2 regions of the Clostridium sp. SGI.024 genome follow, and region 2 is predicted to be linked to the other one. Evidence: a T-box and tRNA genes for the amino acid it is inferred to sense, from the RefSeq annotation. Region 2 holds a T-box; the other holds one or more tRNA genes.
What was found. A T-box is a leader RNA that pairs with one kind of tRNA and senses whether it is charged. The one in region 2 lies ahead of ACQRD5_RS09705 (valine--tRNA ligase), so its partner is inferred to be a tRNA-Val.
Positions count from the first base shown of each region.

Region 1 (8,610 bases), on a different contig from region 2:
ATGTAGGAATTATGATCATCATAATGTACTTTATGCTTCATTAAAATTCACCTCCTGATTATACCAATATATGTGGTAAGCAATTTAAATATAATAAAATGTATAAAAAAATATAAACAGGATAGTAATTAAATAAAGGTGGTGAACTATATGAAAAAGGTAATAATTTATATATTTACTATTATATTAGGTGCAAGTATACCTATTTATTTTTTACTTATTTGGGAGCCTCTAAAAAGTAAAGAGGTATTAAGTAATGAGATTTTTAGTGAAGATATAAATGAAAATAATACTTTAAATAAAAATAAAGATTTTATTAATGATTCTGTTGAAGTAGAAACTGTTTCATTAAAGCAAAGTATTTCAAATAGTTTATTTAATTATCTTGATAATGAGAGAAAAGAAAAGTTGAATGTAATTATGAAAAAATTATCTATTTTAGATTTAATAAAAATTAATGATTTTTTTATAGATAAAGACAACAAAGAACAAATAAAAAAAGGCGTAGAATTAGCTAAAAAGAGAATGAGTTCATCAGATTATGAAATATTTAAAGATATACTAGAGAATTCTATAAATTCAATTATTTTAGACTAAATTTAATAAATAAAATATAATAAATATAATTTTAAAAAAGATAATAGTATTAAATGTGAGGAAATGAAAGAAAAATAGAATAAAATAACTGTAATTCAGTTAAATGAATAAATATTAAACTTGAAATTAGTAAATAATAAATATATACTAGTCATTGTCAGTCGAGCGAGTAAAATCCAATGACTGAAAATAATAAAATAAATTTTATGGGGGAGTTCCCGAGTGGCCAAAGGGGGCAGACTGTAAATCTGTTACGTTTCGTTTCGATGGTTCGAATCCGTCCTCCCCCACCATTTAAATTTATTTGAATATGCTGGCATGGCTCAACGGTAGAGCAGCTGACTTGTAATCAGCAGGTTGTAGGTTCGATTCCTATTGCCAGCTCCAAAAAATGGGGGAGTTCCCGAGTGGCCAAAGGGGGCAGACTGTAAATCTGTTACGTTTCGTTTCGATGGTTCGAATCCGTCCTCCCCCACCATTTTAAATTTGATTTGTGTATGGAAGCATAGCTCAGCTGGGAGAGCATCTGCCTTACAAGCAGAGGGTCACAGGTTCGATCCCTGTTGTTTCCACCATATATGCTGGCATGGCTCAACGGTAGAGCAGCTGACTTGTAATCAGCAGGTTGTAGGTTCGATTCCTATTGCCAGCTCCATAAATAAGGGGGAGTTCCCGAGTGGCCAAAGGGGGCAGACTGTAAATCTGTTACGTTTCGTTTCGATGGTTCGAATCCGTCCTCCCCCACCAAAACAAAAAGTCGTATTTCATAAGAAGTACGACTTTTTGTTTGTTCATTTATTACGACTTTTTGAAATGAATAATAAAGATTAAGGGCATCTATAGTATAAATACAGAGAAGAAAAATAAGAAATATTTTTATAAAACAAATATTCAGAATAATATGTATTGTTCTTGACGAATAATTTTAAAAATGATATAATCTGAAAAGTAAAATTTGATATTAGTTCTTATCAAGAGAGGTGGAGGGAAAGGGCCCTATGAAACCCGGCAACCTACTTCATTCATTTGAGTGTGGTGCCAATTCCAGCAATATAATTTTGCAAGATAAGAAAAGTTATGATTTTTAACATCTCTTCTTATCGAAGAGATTTTTTATTATATAGCTAAATTTTTAGAATTAATATCAAAAAAAAGAAAGGAGATATTAATATGAAAAAATTATTTACATCAGAGTCAGTTACAGAAGGACATCCAGATAAAATTTGTGACCAAATATCAGATGCAGTCTTAGATAGTATCTTAGCAAAAGACCCTATGGCAAGAGTAGCCTGTGAAACTGCTGTTACTACAGGAATGGTTTTAGTTATGGGAGAAATATCAACTAATTGCTATGTTGATATTCCAAAGTTAGTAAGAGAAACTATTAAAGAAATAGGATATGATAGAGCCAAATATGGTTTTGACTGTGAAACATGTGCAGTTTTAACTTCTATAGATGAGCAATCAGGTGATATAGCTATGGGAGTAAATGAAGCTTTAGAATATAAAGCGGGAGAAAAGGATAATGTTGAAGCTGTTGGAGCTGGAGACCAAGGTATGATGTTTGGTTTTGCAACTAATGAAACAGAAGAATTTATGCCATTACCAATAGCTATGGCTCATAGATTATCAAGAAGATTATCAGAAGTTAGAAAAAACGGAACTTTAGCATATTTAAGACCAGATGGAAAAACTCAAGTTACTGTAGAGTATGATGATAATAAAGTATTAAGAATAGATACAATCGTTATATCAACACAACACAGCGAAGAAGTTTCTCAAGAACAAATTAGAAAAGACCTAATGGAACATGTAATAAAAGCTGTAGTTCCAGTTGAATTATTAGATGATAAAACTAAGTATTTTATTAACCCAACAGGTAGATTTGTTGTTGGTGGCCCACAAGGAGATAGTGGTTTAACAGGAAGAAAGATAATTGTTGATACTTATGGTGGATATGGAAGACATGGTGGCGGTGCTTTCTCAGGAAAGGATCCAACTAAGGTTGATAGATCTGCAGCATATGCAGCTAGATGGGTAGCAAAGAACTTAGTTGCAGCAGGGGTTGCTGATAAATTAGAAATACAATTAGCATATGCTATTGGCGTTGCTAAGCCAGTATCAATTGAAATAGAAACATTTGGAACAGGTAAGAAGTCTGAAGAAGAAATAGTTTCAATTGTAGAGAAGATATTTGACTTAAGACCAGGTGCTATAATTAGAGATTTAGACTTAAGAAGACCTATCTATAAGCAAACTGCAGCTTATGGACACTTTGGTAGAATTGATTTAAATCTTCCTTGGGAACAATTAAACAAAGTAGAAGAAATAAAAAAATATTTATAAAATATATAAATTAAGGAGCTGCTTAGGCAGCTCCTTTTTATACTAATACTTTTCCGCCAACTATTACATTTTTGATGTTAATATCTTCATCAAATAATAGTAAATCTGCATCATAGCCTTCTTTTATAAGGCCTTTTCTATCTTCAACTTTACAGTGTCTTGCAGCATTATAGCTAGCCATTTTAACAGCTTCATATAATGGAAGTCCAACGTTTTTATAAACATTATGAACCGCTCTATCTAAAGTAAGAATTGAACCTGCTAAGCTTCCACTTAATAATCTTGCAGCACCATCTTTAACTTCAACATCTTGACCACCTAAAGCATACATACCATCAGACATTCCACAAGCCATCATAGCATCTGTAACTAAAAGAACCTTATCAGGAGTCTTTTGGTTGTAAGCTATTCTAAGGGCTGGGTAAGATATATGTATTCCATCTGAAATAGTTTCAGTTGTTATTTCACTATCAAAAATAGCACCAACAACACCAGGTTCTCTATGAGCAAAAGGTGTCATAGCATTGAAAAGGTGAGTTGAGTGGCAACATCCACATTTAATTCCTTCCATAGCTTCGGCATATGTAGCTTTAGTATGACCTATAGAGCAAACAACTCCTCTTTGAGATAATTCTTTTATTAATTCTTTAGCTCCAGGAACTTCAGGAGCAATTGTGATAGATACAACTGCATCTTCAGCATCTCCAACCATTGCAGTATAGTTTTCTAAAGTTGGTGCAATTAAGAAATTAGGATTTTGAGCTCCTATAGCTTTTGGACTAATGAAAGGTCCTTCTAAATGAGCACCTAGTACGATAGCACCATCAGTTCCATTTTCCTTAGCTTCTTTTATAACTTCCATTGACTTTCTAATATCTTCTACAGCAACAGTCATTGTTGTTGGTGTAAAAGCAGTAGTTCCATGTTTTACTATTACTTTTGATATTTCATTAATTGCTTCAAAAGTACCATCCATAGTATCATGACCACCAGCACCATGAATATGAACATCTATAAATCCAGGAGATAAATATAATCCATTAGCATCAAGTACGTCAGTAGTATCAACATTAGTTGGATTTATTTCTTTTATCTTACCATTTTCAACTAAAACAGAACCTTTTTCTATTTTATCAAGATATATAATATTACAGTTTTTTATAAGCATATAAACACCTCCATAAATTTGAATATACATTAATTATAGCATATTGAAAATAATAGTAATTAAAAAATTAATCTTTAGTATGTATTAATTTAGATATATTATATAATAAAAATAGAAATTAATAAAAATATTTAGATTTGGAGAAGGTAACATGGAAGATTGTATAAATGGAATAGTTGAATCTATTGTATTTAAAAGTGACGATACTGGGTATGTGGTAACTAAAATAAGAATAGAAAAAGAAATAATTAGTGCAGTTGGAGTGGTTCCCTTTATAAAAGAAGGTCAACATGTTAAGTTAAAAGGACAATGGGTAGTTCATAAGCAATTTGGACGACAATTTAATATAGAAGAATATGAAGAAATACTTCCAAATTCCACAAAAGGAATTGAAAGATATTTATCAACAGGAATAATAAGAGGAATAGGACCTATTACAGCTAAAAGGCTAGTAGAAAAATTTAAGGAAAAAACTTTAGAAGTTTTAGATACAGATATAGATAAAATAAAATTAGTAGAAGGAATAGGAGAAAAAAAGTTTGAAATTATTAAGGAGTCATATTTAGAACAAAGGGATTTAAAGGATATAGTAATGTTTTTTCAAGGCCATGGGATGAGTACAAATCAGTGTATAAAGATCCACAAAAAATTTGGAGCTGATGCTAAAGAAATAATATTAGAAAATCCTTATATTCTTTCAGATGAAATTAGTGGTATTGGATTTATAACTGCTGATAGAATAGCAAAAAGTATAGGAATTGAACCAAATTCTCCTTTTAGAATTCAAAGTGGAATTAGATACATATTAAACCAATTTTCTGCCTCAGGTAATACATTTATGCCAAAGGATGAATTAATAAGAGAATCAAGTAAAATATTAGGTGCTACTTCTGAAATGGTTGAAGAAAGTTTATATAATTTATCTTTAGATTCTAAAGTAAAAGTTGAAAAAATAGAAGGGATAGATTCTGTATTTGCATTACCATATTATTATTGTGAATTAGGTGTAACTAATAGGATAATAACTTTAAGTATGGAGAATTTTAGAAGTATTAATTCAGATATTGAGTTTGAAATAGGAGTTTTTGAAAAAAAATATAGCATAAAATTTGCACCATCACAAAGAGAGGCAATAGTAGGGGCTTTTGATAATGGAATAGAAATAATTACAGGAGGACCTGGTACAGGGAAGACAACTATAATAAAAGCCATAATTGAAATTTATGAAAATAACAATATGAAAGTAGTTCTAGGGGCTCCAACTGGAAGAGCAGCAAAAAGAATGAGTGAATCTACTGGAAGAGAAGCTAAAACAATACATAGACTACTAGAAATGGGTGTTAGTGATGAAGGAAAGTCTTACTATAAGCTAGGCGAAAGTGAGCCGCTAGAAGCAGATGTAATTATTATAGATGAAGCATCTATGATAGATATAATGCTTATGAATAGTTTACTTAAGGCAATAAAATTAGGCACTAGATTAATTATAGTTGGTGATGTTGATCAGCTTCCTTCTGTAGGAGCAGGAAATGTATTAAAAGACTTAATTGAAAGTAAATTTATAAAAGTAGTTAGATTAAAAGATATATTTAGACAAGGAAAAGAAAGTTTAATAGTAACTAATGCACATAAAATTAATAATAGAGAAATGCCAATTTTAAATAGAAAAGATGGAGATTTTTTCTTTGAGAATAAGGAAGATGTTAATGAAATACTTAGGACAATAATAGATTTAATAAATAGAAGGCTTCCAAAGTTTAATACAGCTTGGGATAAATATAGGGATATTCAAATACTAACGCCTACAAGAAAAGGTATACTAGGGGTACAAAATTTAAATAATGAATTGCAAAATGTATTAAATCCAAAATCTCCAGGTAAAAAAGAAAAAGATTTAAAAGATGTTACCTTTAGAGAAGGGGATAAGGTAATGCAAATTAAAAATAATTATTCTTTAAAGTGGGTTAGAATAAATGGATATGGAGATAATGAAGGAGTAGGCGTATTTAATGGAGATATGGGCTTTATAGAAAGCATTAATGATGAAGAAAAAACATTAACTGTAGTCTTTGATGATGAAAGAAAAGTTGTTTATGATTACATATATTTAGATGAATTAGAATTAGCCTATGCCATAACCATTCATAAAAGCCAAGGAAGTGAGTTTAAAGTTATTATTACTCCAGCTTTTATGGGTTCACCTTTACTTATGAATAAAAATTTACTTTATACTGCAATTACTAGAGCAAAAGAATTAGTTGTGGTTGTTGGAGTTCCAAAAGCATTACAATATATGATTACTAATGATAAGAGTGTAAGCAGATATTCATCTCTAAAAAATAGAATTGTAGATATTACTAGTAATGAAATATTCACTGAGTAGGAGAAGTTAAATGTTAGATAATATATTAATTAACGTGAAAGAGTTTAATAATTGTGTATCTAAAATAAATAAGTGGTATAATAAGCAATCAAAAATTTTAAATATAATAACCAATCCATATAATACAGCATTAATTTTTATTAATATTATTAAGATGTCAATTAAAGAAAATAAAAAGGTTTTATATGTATGGAATGGTGAAAAATGCAAAGAAGAAATATTAGTAGAATTAAAGAAAGAAAAATTAAATTTTAAGTATTCTTGTAATAAGGAATTAGATGGGTCTGAAAATTTAGTTTTTATAAATTCTAAAAATATTAAAGATGTAAAAAATTATTATGATATTTGTATTATTGATGATATAAGTGAATATTCTATAGTATCAAAGGAAGAGATTAGAACTGGATTAGAGTATTTATATATTTATGCTAAAAGAATAATATCATATTCAATAGATAGAGTAGTTAATATGGGAACAGCTTTTGAAATAAGTGATTTAATTAGGAGAAATGTCTTTGTAGAACCTAGAATAATAACAACTAGGGTTAAACTTGATGAAGATATTCCATATACTTTATATGACTATTTAATATGGTTTAAGAATAATAAGAGAAAAGTAATAATTTATATTCCAACTGAAGAAAGGATTCAGAAAGTATATAATTACTATACTAATGAAATAAAGATAAAGGATGTTAATGTAATTAAACTACTAAAGGGAGAATCAAAAAAAGAATTAGATACTATTTATATTAACAAAAATAAGAGTGCGTTTATTATTACTAATTATATAAGAGAATATTCTTTAGGGACAGAGGGTATTGATATAGTTGCATTATTTGCTGATGAAGATTTTTATAATTATAAAAAAATCCTATATTTCTGTGCAGATGTAGGAAAAAATATTAAAAGTAAAAATATAGGCGAGGTGCTACTAGTGGCTAAAGATATATCAGAAGATATGGACTTAGCAAAGGAAAGAGCAAGGAGATATAACAAAATTATATGGGAAAATGGATTACTAAAATATTAATTTCATTGAAGGATGAATTGTTAGATATTATTTATCCACCTAAGAATAGTTGTATAATTTGTGATAGTGAATTTATGGGTATATGCCCATTATGTAAAAGTAAGATAAAAAGGGTAAAAGAATTTGATAAAGTTCATTCTTATGGATATTATAATGGAGTTTTAAAAAAACTTATATTAGAGTTTAAGTATAATAAAAATTTTGTTGCAGGTTCAATATTAGTAGATTTTTTATGCAATATGATTATAGAAAATAAATTTGATATAGATTTTATAGTTTATATACCTAGTAGTAAAAAAGCAATAAGAGATAGAGGCTTCAATCAATGTGAATATTTAGCTGAAGAAATAAGCAAGAATTTAAGTATTAGTGTATGTAAGGATATAATAAAAAATAAAAATATAAAAGAGCAAAAGCTATTATCAAAAGAAGAAAGATATAAAAATATAAAAGGAGCCTTTTCTTTAAAAACTGATAAAAACATTAAAAATAAAAAATTACTGCTTTTAGATGATGTTATGACAACAGGAGCAACCTTATATGAATGTGAAAAATTGCTTAAAGAGAGCGGGGCAATTTCAATAAATATATTGACAGTTGCTAAAAGTTATATATAATAATAGAGTAAAGATAGGTCTGTGGATGAAAGTCGATGCTAGTCGCAGGCAAAACGATCCACGTAAGCTTAGAAAAATTCTAAGTGAGCATGGTGCGGTGTAGAAGTAAGTCCTACCAAGTAATTGAGAGGGTTAGTAGTGAGGGGTTAATTCCTAGTAGCAAAAGCTCCAGTAGGCGAGTGTGGGGGCAAAATCCAGGTCAGCTATTTTTACTTAATTAGCTATTAGTTTAACTGATGGCTATTTTTTTTATTTAAGACAAAAAAGTTAACATTCTGAAAATTATGGAAAATAGTATTGATAAAAACGATTACTGATAGTATAATATACTCATAAACAAATATATAATTCTACTGTTTAAGCTTTAAGCTTATAGAGAGGGGATGAACTTTTATGAGAGTTTCAGTAATAGCAAAAAATACTACAGCAACACCTGCATTAAAGGATATGGTAGAAAAAAAGTTAT
Region 1 is NZ_JBNPON010000090.1:598-9,207, forward strand. Features, by position in the region: gene yyaC (spore protease YyaC) at 1-41, opposite strand, end outside; gene ACQRD5_RS15865 (hypothetical protein) at 151-597, shown strand; tRNA gene ACQRD5_RS15870 (tRNA-Tyr) at 806-890, shown strand; tRNA gene ACQRD5_RS15875 (tRNA-Thr) at 910-984, shown strand; tRNA gene ACQRD5_RS15880 (tRNA-Tyr) at 991-1,075, shown strand; tRNA gene ACQRD5_RS15885 (tRNA-Val) at 1,097-1,172, shown strand; tRNA gene ACQRD5_RS15890 (tRNA-Thr) at 1,178-1,252, shown strand; tRNA gene ACQRD5_RS15895 (tRNA-Tyr) at 1,260-1,344, shown strand; SAM riboswitch class I at 1,563-1,669, shown strand; gene metK (methionine adenosyltransferase) at 1,768-2,943, shown strand; gene nagA (N-acetylglucosamine-6-phosphate deacetylase) at 2,981-4,111, opposite strand; gene recD2 (SF1B family DNA helicase RecD2) at 4,263-6,494, shown strand; gene ACQRD5_RS15915 (hypothetical protein) at 6,505-7,527, shown strand; gene ACQRD5_RS15920 (ComF family protein) at 7,500-8,144, shown strand; gene hpf (ribosome hibernation-promoting factor, HPF/YfiA family) at 8,538-8,610, shown strand, end outside.
Region 1: it has a tRNA-Val gene. The T-box ahead of ACQRD5_RS09705 (valine--tRNA ligase) is inferred to sense a tRNA for this amino acid. The anticodon was not compared.

Region 2 (14,833 bases):
TTCTGCAAGCTCTAACACTCTTTCTTTAGATATTCCTGTATTTTCTTCTACATCCTCTAAATTAAATTTAGAAACATGATTCTTAAACTCTTCAAATCCTTCAGTATGTTCTTCTATATATTTATTGTCAATCCAACCATTTTGAATTAACGTATTCGCTAATGTGTACATTAAAACTAAATCAGCCTTTGGCTTAATATCTATCCATATATCTGAATTTAATGCTGTTTCTGATCTTCTTGGATCTATTGTAATTATTTTTGCTTCTTTATTTCCTCTTATTCTTCCCCAGAATACTGGATGAGCAATTACAGGGTTAGCTCCTATTAAGAATATTGTATCTGATAGTTCAGCGTCATTTAAAGTATAAGGAGGAGCATCAAATCCAAAACTTTGCTTATGAGCTACAACAGATGTTGCCATACATAATCTAGTATTTCCATCTCCATGCATTCCCATATAGTTTCTACCAACATGACCTAATAAAGCCATTTCTTCAGTAGTCATTTGGCCTGTACTAATATATGCAACACTTTCTTTTCCATATTTATTTTGAATATTTGTCATTTTTTCAGCAAATAGTTTAATTCCTTCGTCCCAAGATACTTCCTTCATTTCTCCATTTTCATCTCTTACTAATGGAGACTTTCTTGCCTTTATTTTAGTTTGTTGCTTATCCAAGTTTAAACCTTTTATACAACAGAACCCTTTATTAACTGGGTAATCTTTAGTAGGCGAAACTCTCTTTATTTCTCCACCTTCAACATGAAAGTCTACATTACATGCTAAAGCACATAAGTTACAAGTTGATTGAATCTTTCTCATATATATACATCTCCACTTCTAATAATAGAAATTAATTAAACAATTATATTTTATCATTAATAATTTATAGAAACTGTGATTATTATCACAGTATTATTAACTTTTGTTATTTAATTCACAATTAATAATGAGTTATTTTTTACTGTATAATGGGTTAATATAATTGACTTTGGTAAAAAATTCAACTATACTATTTTTATATTAGATGAAAGGGGTAATAATATGTTAGATAGTAAATTAGATTTATTAATTAGAAATAGCACTGTTTTAGAAAATGCGAAATCAAGCTTTGGAATGGGAACCTTTAAAAGGTGTAATGCATTAAATCTGACTTTAAGAAATATTGAAGCTGATATAGATAAAATTAATGAATGTATTTCTATAATAAAAGGAAATTCAAGTATTTTTTCTAACTTCAGAGGAAATAACTTATTAACTACTGCCGTTAATTTATCAATGAAAAATAATCCCAATGAAAGTTTTCACGAAATTATGGATATTTATAAAAAATTAAAAGATAGATTTTTTACTAATGAATTTTTAGTGCTAGCTGCACAAACAATTTATAATTACAAAGAAGATAATGAAATAGATTCGTTAGTAATTAATACTAGAAAAGCTTATGATCTTATGAAAGAAAATCATTTATTTTTAACTGGACATGAAGATATTTGTTCAGCAGCTTTAATTGCTACAACATCTAAAGACTTAGACAAAACCTTCAAAGATATGGAGGAATGCTATAGTATTTTAAGAAAAAATGGTTTTATTGCTGGCAATAATCTTCAAAGTTTAACTCACATACTTTCACTTTTCGAAGGTTCACCTGAAGAAAAATGTGAAAAGGTAATTTTATTAAATAAAACCTTAAAGAAACACTCAACAGCATTAAAAAGTTATTCCCTACCAATTTTAGGTGTAGTGGCTCTAACTAATTATGATTATGAAAATTTTGCTAATGAGTTAACTTCAACAACTAAAAAATTATCAAAACATCGTGGATTTGGAATTTTTTCTTTAGATTCAGTAATAAGAAATATGATAGCCGCTTCATTGGTTTCCTTAGAAGCAATTGAAAATACTGATTCCTCAATTAAAGATAAATTAATAGAAACAACAAATAGTATATCATTAAATATAGTTATAATTATGCAAATAGCGGCAGCTTCTGCTGCTAGTGCTGCAGCTGCAGCCGCTGCTGCTAGCAACTAATTAAAAATCCTTAAAGTTTAATCTATAAACTTTAAGGATTTTTCCATTCCATCTTCCCCTATAATAGTATTAGTAAATATTGATGTTGCATTTTCTATAAATTCACTTGGATCAATCATAGCAGGACTAAAGTGTGTTAGTAAAAGTTCATTAACCTTTCCTAACTTAGCTAAAGTAGCAGCTTCTTTAAAAGTCATATGCTTATTTTTTATAGCTTTATGAATATCAGCATCACTCCCATAAGTCCCTTCACATATAAATAAATCACTATCTGCAATTAAATTTATTATTTTTTCATCAGGTCTTGTATCAGTAATATAACTTAATTTTATACCATTTCTTTCATCACCTAGAACCATTGAACTATCATAAGTTATTCCTTCAAAATTAACTACTTCTTCTTTTTGCAATTTACTCCATAAAACTTTAGGTACCTTCATTTCTATAGCTTTATCTATATTGAACTTTCTTCTTCTCTTAAAATATAAACTATATCCTAAACATGCTGCTGAATGATCAAGTTCTTCTGCTTTAAGAATAACCTCACACTTACTTATATCACATAAATCTAAATTAGCTTTATTTAATGCAAATCCCAATTCCTTTCTATTCTCTTCTACCTTTAGCTCATAAGGTAAATATGGAAATAACACACTAAGCCCCTTAATAACATCTTTTATCCCTGTTGGTCCAATAATAGTTAAAGGTTCTTCTCTACCACTATTCCCAATAGTTGCAAGTAGTCCAGGTAACCCTACTATATGATCTCCATGTACATGAGTTATTAGTATTATATCTATTGCTTTAAATCCTAGCTTATTTTTCCTTATGGCAACTTGAGTTCCTTCACCAACATCTATTAATATTTTTCTTCCACTAAAATTAATAAAAAGTGATGATAAATGTCTATTTGGCATAGGCATTCCACCACCACAACCAAGTAAAGTTAAATCTATCAAAAAAACACCTCTTTTGTGCTACGCACAGTTAATAGTTAAAAGTGAATAGTGAATAATTGTGGAAAGGAGCTGTTTTCACAGCTCCAAATAAAAATATATATTTTAGAAATTCTTAAGGAGTTTATCCCTTAGTTCTTCATTATTTACTATTACCTATTCATTATTTTGCAAGTTCTAGGGCAATTTCCATCATATCTGTAAAGCTTTCTTGTCTTTCTTCTGGTGTTGTTTCTATTCCTTTAAATACATGATCTGAAATTGTTAATATAGATAATGCTTCTACATTATATTTTGCAGCAAGGGTATATAATTCTGCTGATTCCATTTCCACAGCTAAGCATCCATATTCTGCCCATAAATTTAAGCCACCTACATTTGTATCATCATAAAATAAGTCTGAAGATAAAACATTACCAACCTTTATATTTAATCCCTTTTCTTTTCCTTTATTATATGCTTCTAATAAAAGTTCAAAGTTTGCTGTAGGAGCATAATCCATTCCTAAAAATCTTCTATTATTTATTGCTGAGTTAGTAGATGCACTTTGTGCTAATACTATATCTCTTACATTCACATTATCGTTAATTGAACCAGCTGAGCCAATTCTAATAAGTCTTTTAGCTCCATAAAATCTAATTAACTCATTTACATAAATTGAGTGTGATGGCAATCCCATTCCTGTTCCTTGTACTGATATTCTTTTTCCCTTGTATGTACCAGTATAACCATACATTCCTCTAACTGTATTATAGCAAACAGGATTTTCTAAGTAAGTTTCTGCTATAAACTTTGCTCTTAGTGGATCTCCTGGTAATAATACTGTTTCTGCTATTGCTCCTTCGCTAGCCATTATGTGTAAATGCTTTGCCATATCAAAAGCCTCCTTAATATATTTACAAATTACTTTTTATAATACAATTATTATTATATACTTATATCATTGATTTAAAAAGATTTATCTTAAACTCTTACTTAATTATTATTACTTATTATCCCCTTAATTATTTCTCTCATTTTACCAATCATATACAAAGATCCAGAAGCTAATATTATATCATCTTCATTAGCTCTATTAATTGCATAGTTAGCTGCCTTTTTATAATCTTCAAAGGATAAACAATTCTTATTGTATTTCAAAACTTTCTTCTTTAAATCTTCTGAATTTGTAGCTCTATTTGAGTTAGAGGTAACAGTATATACTTCCTTAGCCATAGGAGCAATAATTTCCAACATTTTTTCTACTTCTTTATCGCCTAAAATTCCTAGTATTAAATATAAATTTTTATATTTAAAGTATTCTTCTATATTCTTTTTTAAATACTGAACGCCATCTACGTTATGAGCACCATCAACTACAATATATGGTTTTTCATTTAATATTTCTAGTCTACCCTTCCACTTTACCATCCTAGTAGCTAGTTTTAATATATTTATATCTAAATTAATGTATTTTAAATTATCTAATTCTTTTAAAGCTTCAATAGCTAAAGATAAGTTAAGCATTTGATGTTTTCCTAATAAAGATAAATTAAGTATCTCTTCTTTGCCATTAATATTAACTAAAATCTTTTGATTTATATTATTGTCCCTATTGATTTCTAAAATTTTATAATTATTAGGATTTACTATAATTAAATTAGAATTTTCTTTTATAGCTTTTTCTGTAATAACTCTTATTACTTCATCTCTTTGAATATAAGTAACTATAGGAATTCCTCTTTTTATTATTCCTGCTTTTTCTTTAGATATTTCTTCTATTGTATTTCCTAAAATATTCATATGATCCATACTAATAGAAGTAATAATTGATAAAATAGGAGTTAATACATTTGTTGAATCTAATCTTCCTCCTAACCCAACTTCAATAATTCCAAAATCCACCTTTTGTCTATATAAATATAAAAACATTATACAAGTTAAAACTTCAAATTCAGTTGGGTGATTAAAACCTTCCTTAACTACTTGATTTACAAAAGGTTTTATTTCATTTATTAAACTTATAAAATCCTCTTCTTTAATATTATTATCATTTATTCTTATAGTTTCTTCTATTTCCTCCAAATGTGGAGAATTAAAGAAACCTATCTTATAACCATGTTCAATTAACACTTTACCTAAAATTGCAGATGTTGAACCTTTTCCATTAGTACCTGCTATATGTATAAGTTTTAATTTTTTATGTGGATTACCTAATAACTCAAGTAATCTTTCTGTACGCTCAAGTCCATAATTTGATCCAAGCACTCTTAACTCCTCTAAATATTTAAGTGTATCTATATCTTTCATTTATACCATCCCTTTAACTTCATTTGAAATATGATTTAAAAACTTTTCCATTGTATCATTTATTCCTAAATAGCTTAACATCCTACTACCAACAGCATCTTCAAATTCGTTAAATAAAAGTTCTCCATTTCTTAGAAGTAAAAAATCTATTCCACCGAAGTCTATATTTAAATTTTCTAATATCTTATTAATAATCTTTTCTTCTTTGTTAGAATAATTGTAGATCTGAACATCTCCACCCTTTGTAAAATTTGATATAATACTATTTTCCTTAGGAATTCTAATTACAGCATGTTCAATTTTATTTTTTATAACATAAAATCTTATATCACCAATATAATCTTCAATATATTCTTGATAAACATTTTTACTAAAATCTAAATTATCATATTCATTAACTATTCTAATGTCAGAACCACCATGCCCATTTTTAGGTTTTTCTATAACTTTATTTATTTTAAAACTATTATCTAAATTTCTAAAAACCTTTGGATATTTTATTCCTAAAGTATCTATATAATCATAAGCAATTAATTTATCATTACCTAAAATACAAAACTTATAGTTGTTATAAACTCTAATTCCTTCTTCTTCCAACTTATAAGTAAGATTAAAATTTCTAGATCTATTTATTGCAAATTTAAAATTATATTCTAAATCATTAATATCTTTATCTAATATAAGTCTTATATTAAGTCCTCTTTTTCTTCCTTCTTCAATAAGCCAACTTATATATGAATTATTTTTCTCTATATCTTTTTCATTGTATATTAAAATACCATCAATCATAAAATTTCCCCTAAAATATATTCTAATATTTTCTTACCAAAGCCTTTTCCATATATTTTTTCAAAGCTTAGAAAATTCAAATTTGAATTTACTTCGCAAAGTAATGGCTTATTATTTTCTCCAAATAATAAATCCACCCCCGAGAAATCTAACCCAAGTACTTTATGTGCCTTTAGTGCAATTTCTTCTTGCTCTTTATTTAGCTCTACTAAAGTACCCTTACCACCTTGAGATATATTGGCTCTGAAATCTCTTTCTGATGTTCTAAGCATAGCCCCTATAACTTTATCTCCAATAATATTAACTCTTATATCTTTTCCAAAGCTACTTTTTATATTTTCTTGAATTATAAAATCTATTTTATTTTTATTTAGATCTTTAACTTTATTAATAAATTCTTCCCTATTATTTATTAAGTAAACCTGCATTCCAAAGGAACCCATAGCTTCTTTTATTATTACACTTTCCCCTAAAGCTTCATAGCAGTTAATTAAATAATCTTCACTATTTAATAAATAATCAAATATCATTGGAGATATAATAGTTTTCGGCATACTTATACTATTGTTTGAAAGAACTAAATGCATAAGACCCTTATGATCACAATTCTTAATAGCAGTACTAGAATTAAAAACTCTATAACCCATTTTTTCTAAGTGACTTGCAAGTAATACATCCTTATCCCAAAAAATAATAAACTTTGGTTCTTCCACTTTTCTACTATAAATTAGCTTGGCTTCTCCATTATTATCATACATAGGAATTAATTCTGTATTTTTTATAGCCTCTAAATTTATACCTAACTTCCTAGCATCTTCAACTAAGGAATCTACAAGCTCTATTATTTTAGTAATATTTAATGTTCCATTATAAATTATCCATCCAGTCATATTCAACCTACTCTCTTATTATGTAGTATTAATTAACCTATTTTTATCACTTTTAAAATTCTTTGTCAACCTTTATACTATAATTATTATACTTAACAAAAGGAGCCTAATCATGAATGATTTAAATGAAATTTTAGATTTAGATTTAAATAAAATATCTATATACGAAATAAATGAAGAAAAACTAGTTTCTTTAAAGAATTGCGATTACTATATAAAAAATAACTTTTATTTTTGGTTAATTAATAAAATAAATACTCTTGAAACTAAAAATCTTTATAAAGAACTAGCTTATGGTCATTATTTAATGTCTTATTATATTTTTATAGTGTTAACACCATTATCTTATGAAGAGTTAGCATTTTACCATATAGAAAAAGCTTTAAAATATGATGATAATATAGATTATAAAGAGTGGATTCTCATTTTTGCTACTTTGCCTAACCCATTTTTAAAAACTTATGCTGCAATAAAAATAGCAGAAGAAGTTCTAGAAAAAGATCCAAATAGCAATTTAGCAAATACTATTTTACAAATCTTTTAATATAAATAAATTAAGGGAGTATCGCTAATAGATGTTAATCTATTAACTATTCTCCCTTAATTTATTTTCGTAATTTGGCACAAATTACAACCTTAACTATTCACTATTACCTTTTAGTTCTTAACTAATTTAAAGCTTCTATTCTAACTAAAACAGCATTTAGCATTTCTTGATATTTTTCTCTCTTTTCTTTTTCTCCATCTATTACAGCTTGAGGAGCTTTAGAAACGAAACCTTGGTTAGAAAGCTTTTTATCTATTCTTTCAACTTCACCTTCTAGCTTTTTCTTTTCTTTATTTAATCTTTCAAGTTCCTTTTCCTTATCTACTAAGTCTAAAAGTGGCATAAATAATTCTCCACCTTTAACAACTAAAGATACCGCATTTTCTGGAACTTCATTTTTATCAGTTATAAATACTACTTCAGATGCAGATGCTAGCTTTTCAATATAGTTAACTCCTGAAGTAAATGCTTCCTTTGCTTCATTTGTAGCATGTGCTATAACCTTAGCTTTCCTTGATGGTGGAACATTCATTTCTGCTCTAACATTTCTTAAGCCTTTAATTGCTTCAATTATAAAGTCCATATCTTTTTCTGCTTTATCATTTTCTAAAGCTTCCTTATATTCTGGCCAGTTTGAAAGAACTATTGAATCTCCATCTGTTAATGTAGTATATATTTCTTCAGTTATAAATGGCATTACTGGATGTAATAACTTAAGTCCTGTTTGTAATACTTCATTTAAAACATTGTAAACTATACCTTTAGCTTTTTCATCTTCTCCGTATAATACTCCCTTAACTAATTCTATATACCAATCACAGAATTCAGTCCACATAAAGTCATATACTTTTTGAAGTGCAATTCCAAGTTCATATTTTTCCATGTTTTCAGTTACTTCTTTAACTAAAGTATTCATTCTTGAAAGAATCCATTTATCAGCTAAGCTATATTCCTTGCAATCAGCATATTTATTCATTACTTCTTTATCTAAGTTCATCATTACAAATCTAGATGCATTCCACATCTTATTTGCAAAGTTTCTAGCAGCTTCAACTCTTTCTGGAATATATCTTATATCATTTCCTGGTGAGTTACCAGTAACTAACATAAATCTTAAAGCATCTGCACCATATTCATCTATAACTTCTAATGGGTCAACTCCATTACCTAAAGATTTACTCATTTTTCTTCCTTGTGAATCTCTTATAATACCATGTATTAGAACTGTGTCAAATGGAGTTTTATCCATATTGTGTATTCCTGAGAATATCATTCTTGCAACCCAGAAGAAGATAATATCATATCCAGTTACTAAAACATTTGTTGGATAGAAGTACTCTAAATCCTCTGTTTTATTTGGCCAACCTAAAGTTGAGAAAGGCCATAAAGCTGATGAAAACCAAGTATCTAATACATCTTCATCTTGATGTAAGTGTTTAGATCCACACTTAGGACAAACATCTGGTGCATCCACTTCAACTATAATTTCTCTACAATCATTACAGTACCAAACTGGGATTCTATGTCCCCACCACAATTGTCTTGAAATACACCAATCTTGAATATTTTCCATCCAGTTAAAGTATATCTTATCAAATCTTTCTGGAACGAACTTAGTTTCATTATTTTTAACTACTTCTATAGCTGGTTTAGCTAAAGATTCCATTTTAACATACCATTGTTTAGATATGATAGGCTCTATAACAGTTCCACATCTATCGTGGGTTCCAACATTATGAGTGTGAGGTTTAACTTTAACTAATAAACCTTGTTCCTCTAAATCTTTAACCATTTGCTTTCTAGCTTCGTATCTATCTAAGCCTTTATATTTTCCTCCAAGCTCATTAATAACTCCATGGTCATCCATAACTCTAATTTGTGGTAAATTATGTCTAAGTCCAACTTGGAAATCATTAGGATCGTGAGCAGGTGTTATTTTAACAGCACCTGTTCCAAACTCCATATCAACATAATCATCTGCAACTATAGGAATTTCTCTATCTGTTAAAGGTAACTTTATCATCTTTCCTACTAAAGCTTTGAATCTATCATCATTTGGATTTACAGCAACAGCAGTATCACCAAGTAGTGTTTCTGGTCTTGTAGTTGCTATTTCTAAATATCCACTACCATCAGCTAATGGGTAATTTATATGCCAGAAGAAACCTTCTTTTTCTTCATATTCTATTTCTGCATCTGAAAGTGCTGTTGTACACTTTGGACACCAATTTGTTATTCTATTTCCTTGATATATTAAACCTTCATTATATAGTTTAACGAAAACAGTTCTAACTGCCTTATTTAAGTTTTCGTCCATAGTAAAGGCTTCTCTTGAGAAATCGCAAGAAACTCCCATTTTCTTAAGCTGAGTTCTTATAGTGCCTCTATATTCATTTGCCCATTCCCAAACTTTTTCAAGGAAAGCTTCTCTTCCCATTTCTTTTTTAACTAAGCCTTCTTTTAAAAGCTCATTTTCAACCTTAACTTCAGTTGCAATTGAAGCATGGTCTTGACCTGGAAGCCATAAAGTACAATATCCTTGCATTCTCTTAAATCTTATAAGCATATCTTGAAGAGTATTATCAAGTGCATGACCTAAGTGAAGCTTACCAGTTATATTTGGTGGTGGCATAACTATTGAAAAAGGCTTCTTATTTTTATCAATTACAGGTGTAAAATACTTATTTTCTTCCCAATTTTTATAAATTCTTTCTTCAAAGTCTTTTGGATTATAAGTTGTTGCTAAGTTTTTATTTTCTGACATTTAAAATCCTCCTTTATTTAATAAACCAATAATAATTTCATTATAGTTTTAATTTTTTATATAAAAAAAGAGCCTTCATCACAAAAGGACGAAGACTCGCGGTACCACCTTTATTCTTAACATATAAATATATTAAGCTCTTTATTTATTAACGACTAAGACAGCCGCCTTTACCTACTTAGTTTCAGTAAAGATGCTCAAAAGCTACCTTCAGGGTACTTTAATATAGAAGGCTTTCAGCCGGTGACCTTCATTCTCTTTATATACAGTATTGCTTACTCCTCTTTCTCATTGCTTTTAATATATGATTTTGTATAGATATATTATAATATATTATTATTTTTGTCAATATAAAAGAAATGAAAGAATTAAAGAAAAACTCCTAGGGGAGTTTTAATAACTAACTTATTTTATGATTATTTGGAGCTGTTATACAGCTCCCATATTCTTAAATTATAAAATCCTTTGGATTATGTTCTTTTGCTTTTGGTTCCCCAAAAGCTGCCTTTACACTTTCTACTTGTGGATTATGATTAATATGTTTCTTATGACTATTTTTAGATTTCTTACTCATTTCTTTCACCTCCAAGTTTGTATCATTAGCTTATGTAAAAGAAATATGATTTATGTACTTATCCTTCAATCCATTCCATGTCTTTAATAAACTCATTAACAAAATCTTCACTCATACTTGGATTTATAGTTTCTTCATGAGTTATAGTTGCTATAGACATTGCAATAGCATATTTTACAGTATCTTTAATAGATAATTTATTCATATATCCATATCCAACACCTGCTACAAAAGAGTCTCCAGCTCCTGTAACATTTTTAACTTCAACTGCTGTAGTTCTTATTTTACCTTCTTCCTTTGAGTTTTTATAATATATTCCATCAGCATCTAAGCTAATAAATACATTTTCAACTCCTAAAGATCTAAAATAATTAGCAGCTTTAACTAAATCATTATCACTTTCTATTTTAAATCTACATAAAAGTTCTGTTTCTAACCTATTTGGCTTTATAGTATGAAAATACTTAATTAAATGCTCTACCTTTTTTGCTTTTGTTGCAGAAACAGGATCTAAAATAAATTTAGTTTTTCCTTGGAACTTAGTTAATATATATTCTAAAAGCTCTGGATTATCAGCATCTAAAACAACATATTCTGCATTTTCAATAATACTTGCTTTTGAATCAATAAATGCTGAATCCATTTTATTTAAACACTCCATATCTACTATAGCAGATTCCATTTCACCATTTTCATTTAAAACTGCCATATAAGTAGGTGTACATTCTTCTTCTAAAATCAAAGAATTTTCCATATTATATCCTATCTTCATTGAGTTATCTAATATATTCCTACCTTGTTCATCCCCACCTAAGATAGAAATAAATTCTGTATTAACATTAACTCTTGCTAAATTTTCAGCTATGTTCCTACATACTCCTCCTAAAGATATTTTTATTTGTCCAGGTATTGAATCCCTTTTCTGATACTTCTTCCTACTAAAACCTATAATATCTACAATTGATGCTCCTAATACTAAAATATAAGGATTATTCTTACACATACCATCTCTCCTGATCTATATTGTCCATTCTAAAAAAAACATAAATACATTATATTAAAGAAAACTAAAAAAATAAAGTGATTTTTGAAAAACTTTGTCGAATTATATTATGTAAATTATATATATTTTTAATTATCACAGAATATAAAAAATACATATATTGAATAATAATAAATTAATTAGGAAATAATTATATTAATAGAAAGTATATCCAGGAGGTATCTATGCAATCATTTAATGAAGGAAATAAATATTACAATCTTAAGGATTATGAAAAAGCAATAGATTTATACAAAAAATCCATTGAAAATAATGAAAATACAGCATGTTCATATTATAATTGTGGAGTATGCTTTATTAAATTAAAGGAGTTTAACAAAGCTATTGAAATGATAAAAAAAGCTTTATCTATGCAGCAAGAAAGTAAATATTATTTCAATTTAGCTTATTGCTATGCAATGAAAGAAGAAATAAAAAAAGCTTTAATTTACTTTAATATGGCTTGGTCTCTAGATTCATCTGATACTGATTGTGAAAAAGCAATTAAATTAATATTATCTAAAAGTAAGAAAGCCCTATAACCCTTTTTGGTAATAGGACTTTTTTCTTTAACTCTATTATTTGTGCTAAAATTACTATAACTTACTTCCACTCTCCAGCAATTTCTGAGTTTAAATGATCCTTATTAAAATCAGCATTATCAAAGTAATTTCCAGATAAATAAAAAGTTGGATCCACATTAATCCATTTTCCTTCATCCTCCAAATATACTTGATTCCATGCATGAGGTCCATAATTTTGACCATCATAAGCTTCACCAGTAATTATTCTAGTACTTAAACCTACTGCCCTAGACATAGAAACGTAAAGACATGCATAATCAAAGCATATTCCTCTTCTAGTATTCCATGCTTCTATTGATCCACTATTAGATACTCCTTCAGGACTTAGTGCTTTTTCAGCTTTATTATAATCATATATAATATTAGATCCAATCCAAGCATATAATCTTTCTGCCTTTTGCCTATCTGTTTTTGCATTACTTACTATTTCTTTTGCTTTATTATCAATCTCTGGTGAAGATTTTATACCTTCTTCTAAAGTAACTCCATTGTAATATACTATTACATTAGCATTTGATGGTAAGTACTCTTTAAAATCGCTATATTGTAAAATAGGCTTATTTATTGAAACTATACTTTCTAATTTACTATAACCATTTATACTACTAAAAAAATTTACTTTGAATCCTTTTCCAAAAGTAGTATTATATGAAATTACTCCCATAAACATTATAAGAATAATTACTAACCCCTTTAGGAATCCAAAAATTGTAGAAAATAAAATTATCCTAAACTTACCTTTACTTAATAAAATATTATATGCCTTTGTTAAAGGTTCATTTAAAGCCTTTAAAATCCAATATATTATTGACTGTACTAATAGAAAGACTACTCCTAAAATTAATGCTTTAAAAATATTATTGTTAAAAATTGTTAAATTAGGATTATTGCTAATAAACTGCAAAATAATTAAATATATTTTTTCTAAATTTAAAAGCATAAGAAAAAATGTTATAAATATTGAAAAATAATATATTAACCTATTTAGTGAATACTTAGCACTTTCATCTTCCAGTGATCCTTTAATACTATCTTTTATTGAAAAAATCATTAATAAGGTACATATAATATGTGGTAAATATGCAATCATTAATGCATCTCCTTTTAAAAAATTAGTTGTGGTCTACCTTTGTAATTTCTTTTACAACAGATGAAACTATATCATAGCTATATCCCTTTGATAATAAAAATCTATATAACTTTTGTGATAATTTAAATCTATCTGCTTCTCTTTTAGCAATAGTATTATATTTTTTTATTGCTAAATTATATGCAGTATTTTTTTCATATTCACTATCTATATTATAAATTTCTTCATCTATTATTTTATCACTAATTCCTTTTTTAGCCAAATCGTATTTAATCTTTTTTTTCCCTACTTGCTTAAGCTTATCTTTAACGTACATTTTCACATAGTTTTCATCATTAATAAAATTATATTCTTTTAATACATCCATAGTTTTATTAATGGATTCATTATCATATCCTTTTAGTATAAGTTTATCCACTAATTCTTTTTCACTTTTATAAGATTTTTCAACTATTCTTAAAGCAGTAGTCTTACACTTTATATAGTTATCTTCTTTTGCAATAGCATTTATTCTTTCTATGTCTATTTTTTCATTTAATTTAAGCCCTTCTTTATAAACTAGCTCATTGCTTAAAGAAAATGCATAATCATTATCAATATATACATTAGATCTATCTTTATTTCTCTTTTGCACTTCAATTTTTGTAATTACATTCATAAATTTCTCCATGTTAATTAGATTTTAGTAAATGAATTGTTGGATTATTTAAAACAGTTTTTGCAACCTTATGAATCTTATTTATATCTAAACTATTTAACCTTTTCATATCTTCTAGAAACTCGTAAAAATCTTCACCATCTAACCCTTGGTGTAACATATAATTACATAGTTCAGATGGATCTTCTAAGGTAGATATAACTGCCGTCTTATGAACCTTTTTCATAAGTTCTAAATCTCTTTCTCCAATTTCTAAATCACCATTCTTAACTGATTCTATAGTTTCATCAATAGCTTCCTTAGCTGATTCTAAATCTTCTTCTCCAACTGAAGTATAGATATATAAAGTCTTAACATTATTTGTCATATCTATACTAGTATAAATATCATAAGCAAGTCCCCTTTTTTCTCTTACTTCTCTAAATAATAAAGAATTTGAACTTTCTCCTAATCTATGATTTAGGATTCTTAGTGGTAACTCTAAATCTTTACTTAAGTCATAAAAAGTATATAAATATACTATGGTGTTTTGCTCTATATTATTTTTTATTGTAGTTACTGATTTTGGAATATTATTTTCCCCACTAATTACTACTTCTTTCTTTTCGCCAGC
Region 2 is NZ_JBNPON010000029.1:23,205-38,037, forward strand. Features, by position in the region: gene ACQRD5_RS09665 (molybdopterin oxidoreductase family protein) at 1-825, opposite strand, end outside; gene ACQRD5_RS09670 (DUF4003 family protein) at 1,048-2,037, shown strand; gene ACQRD5_RS09675 (ribonuclease Z) at 2,055-2,996, opposite strand; gene deoD (purine-nucleoside phosphorylase) at 3,157-3,867, opposite strand; gene ACQRD5_RS09685 (bifunctional folylpolyglutamate synthase/dihydrofolate synthase) at 3,969-5,282, opposite strand; gene ACQRD5_RS09690 (ATP-grasp domain-containing protein) at 5,283-6,071, opposite strand; gene ACQRD5_RS09695 (ATP-grasp domain-containing protein) at 6,068-6,961, opposite strand; gene ACQRD5_RS09700 (hypothetical protein) at 7,074-7,505, shown strand; gene ACQRD5_RS09705 (valine--tRNA ligase) at 7,630-10,272, opposite strand; T-box leader at 10,354-10,573, opposite strand; gene ACQRD5_RS09710 (CPC_1213 family protein) at 10,721-10,846, opposite strand; gene ACQRD5_RS09715 (carbohydrate kinase family protein) at 10,905-11,849, opposite strand; gene ACQRD5_RS09720 (tetratricopeptide repeat protein) at 12,074-12,430, shown strand; gene ACQRD5_RS09725 (transglutaminase-like domain-containing protein) at 12,492-13,562, opposite strand; gene recX (recombination regulator RecX) at 13,585-14,220, opposite strand; gene ACQRD5_RS09735 (M16 family metallopeptidase) at 14,234-14,833, opposite strand, start outside.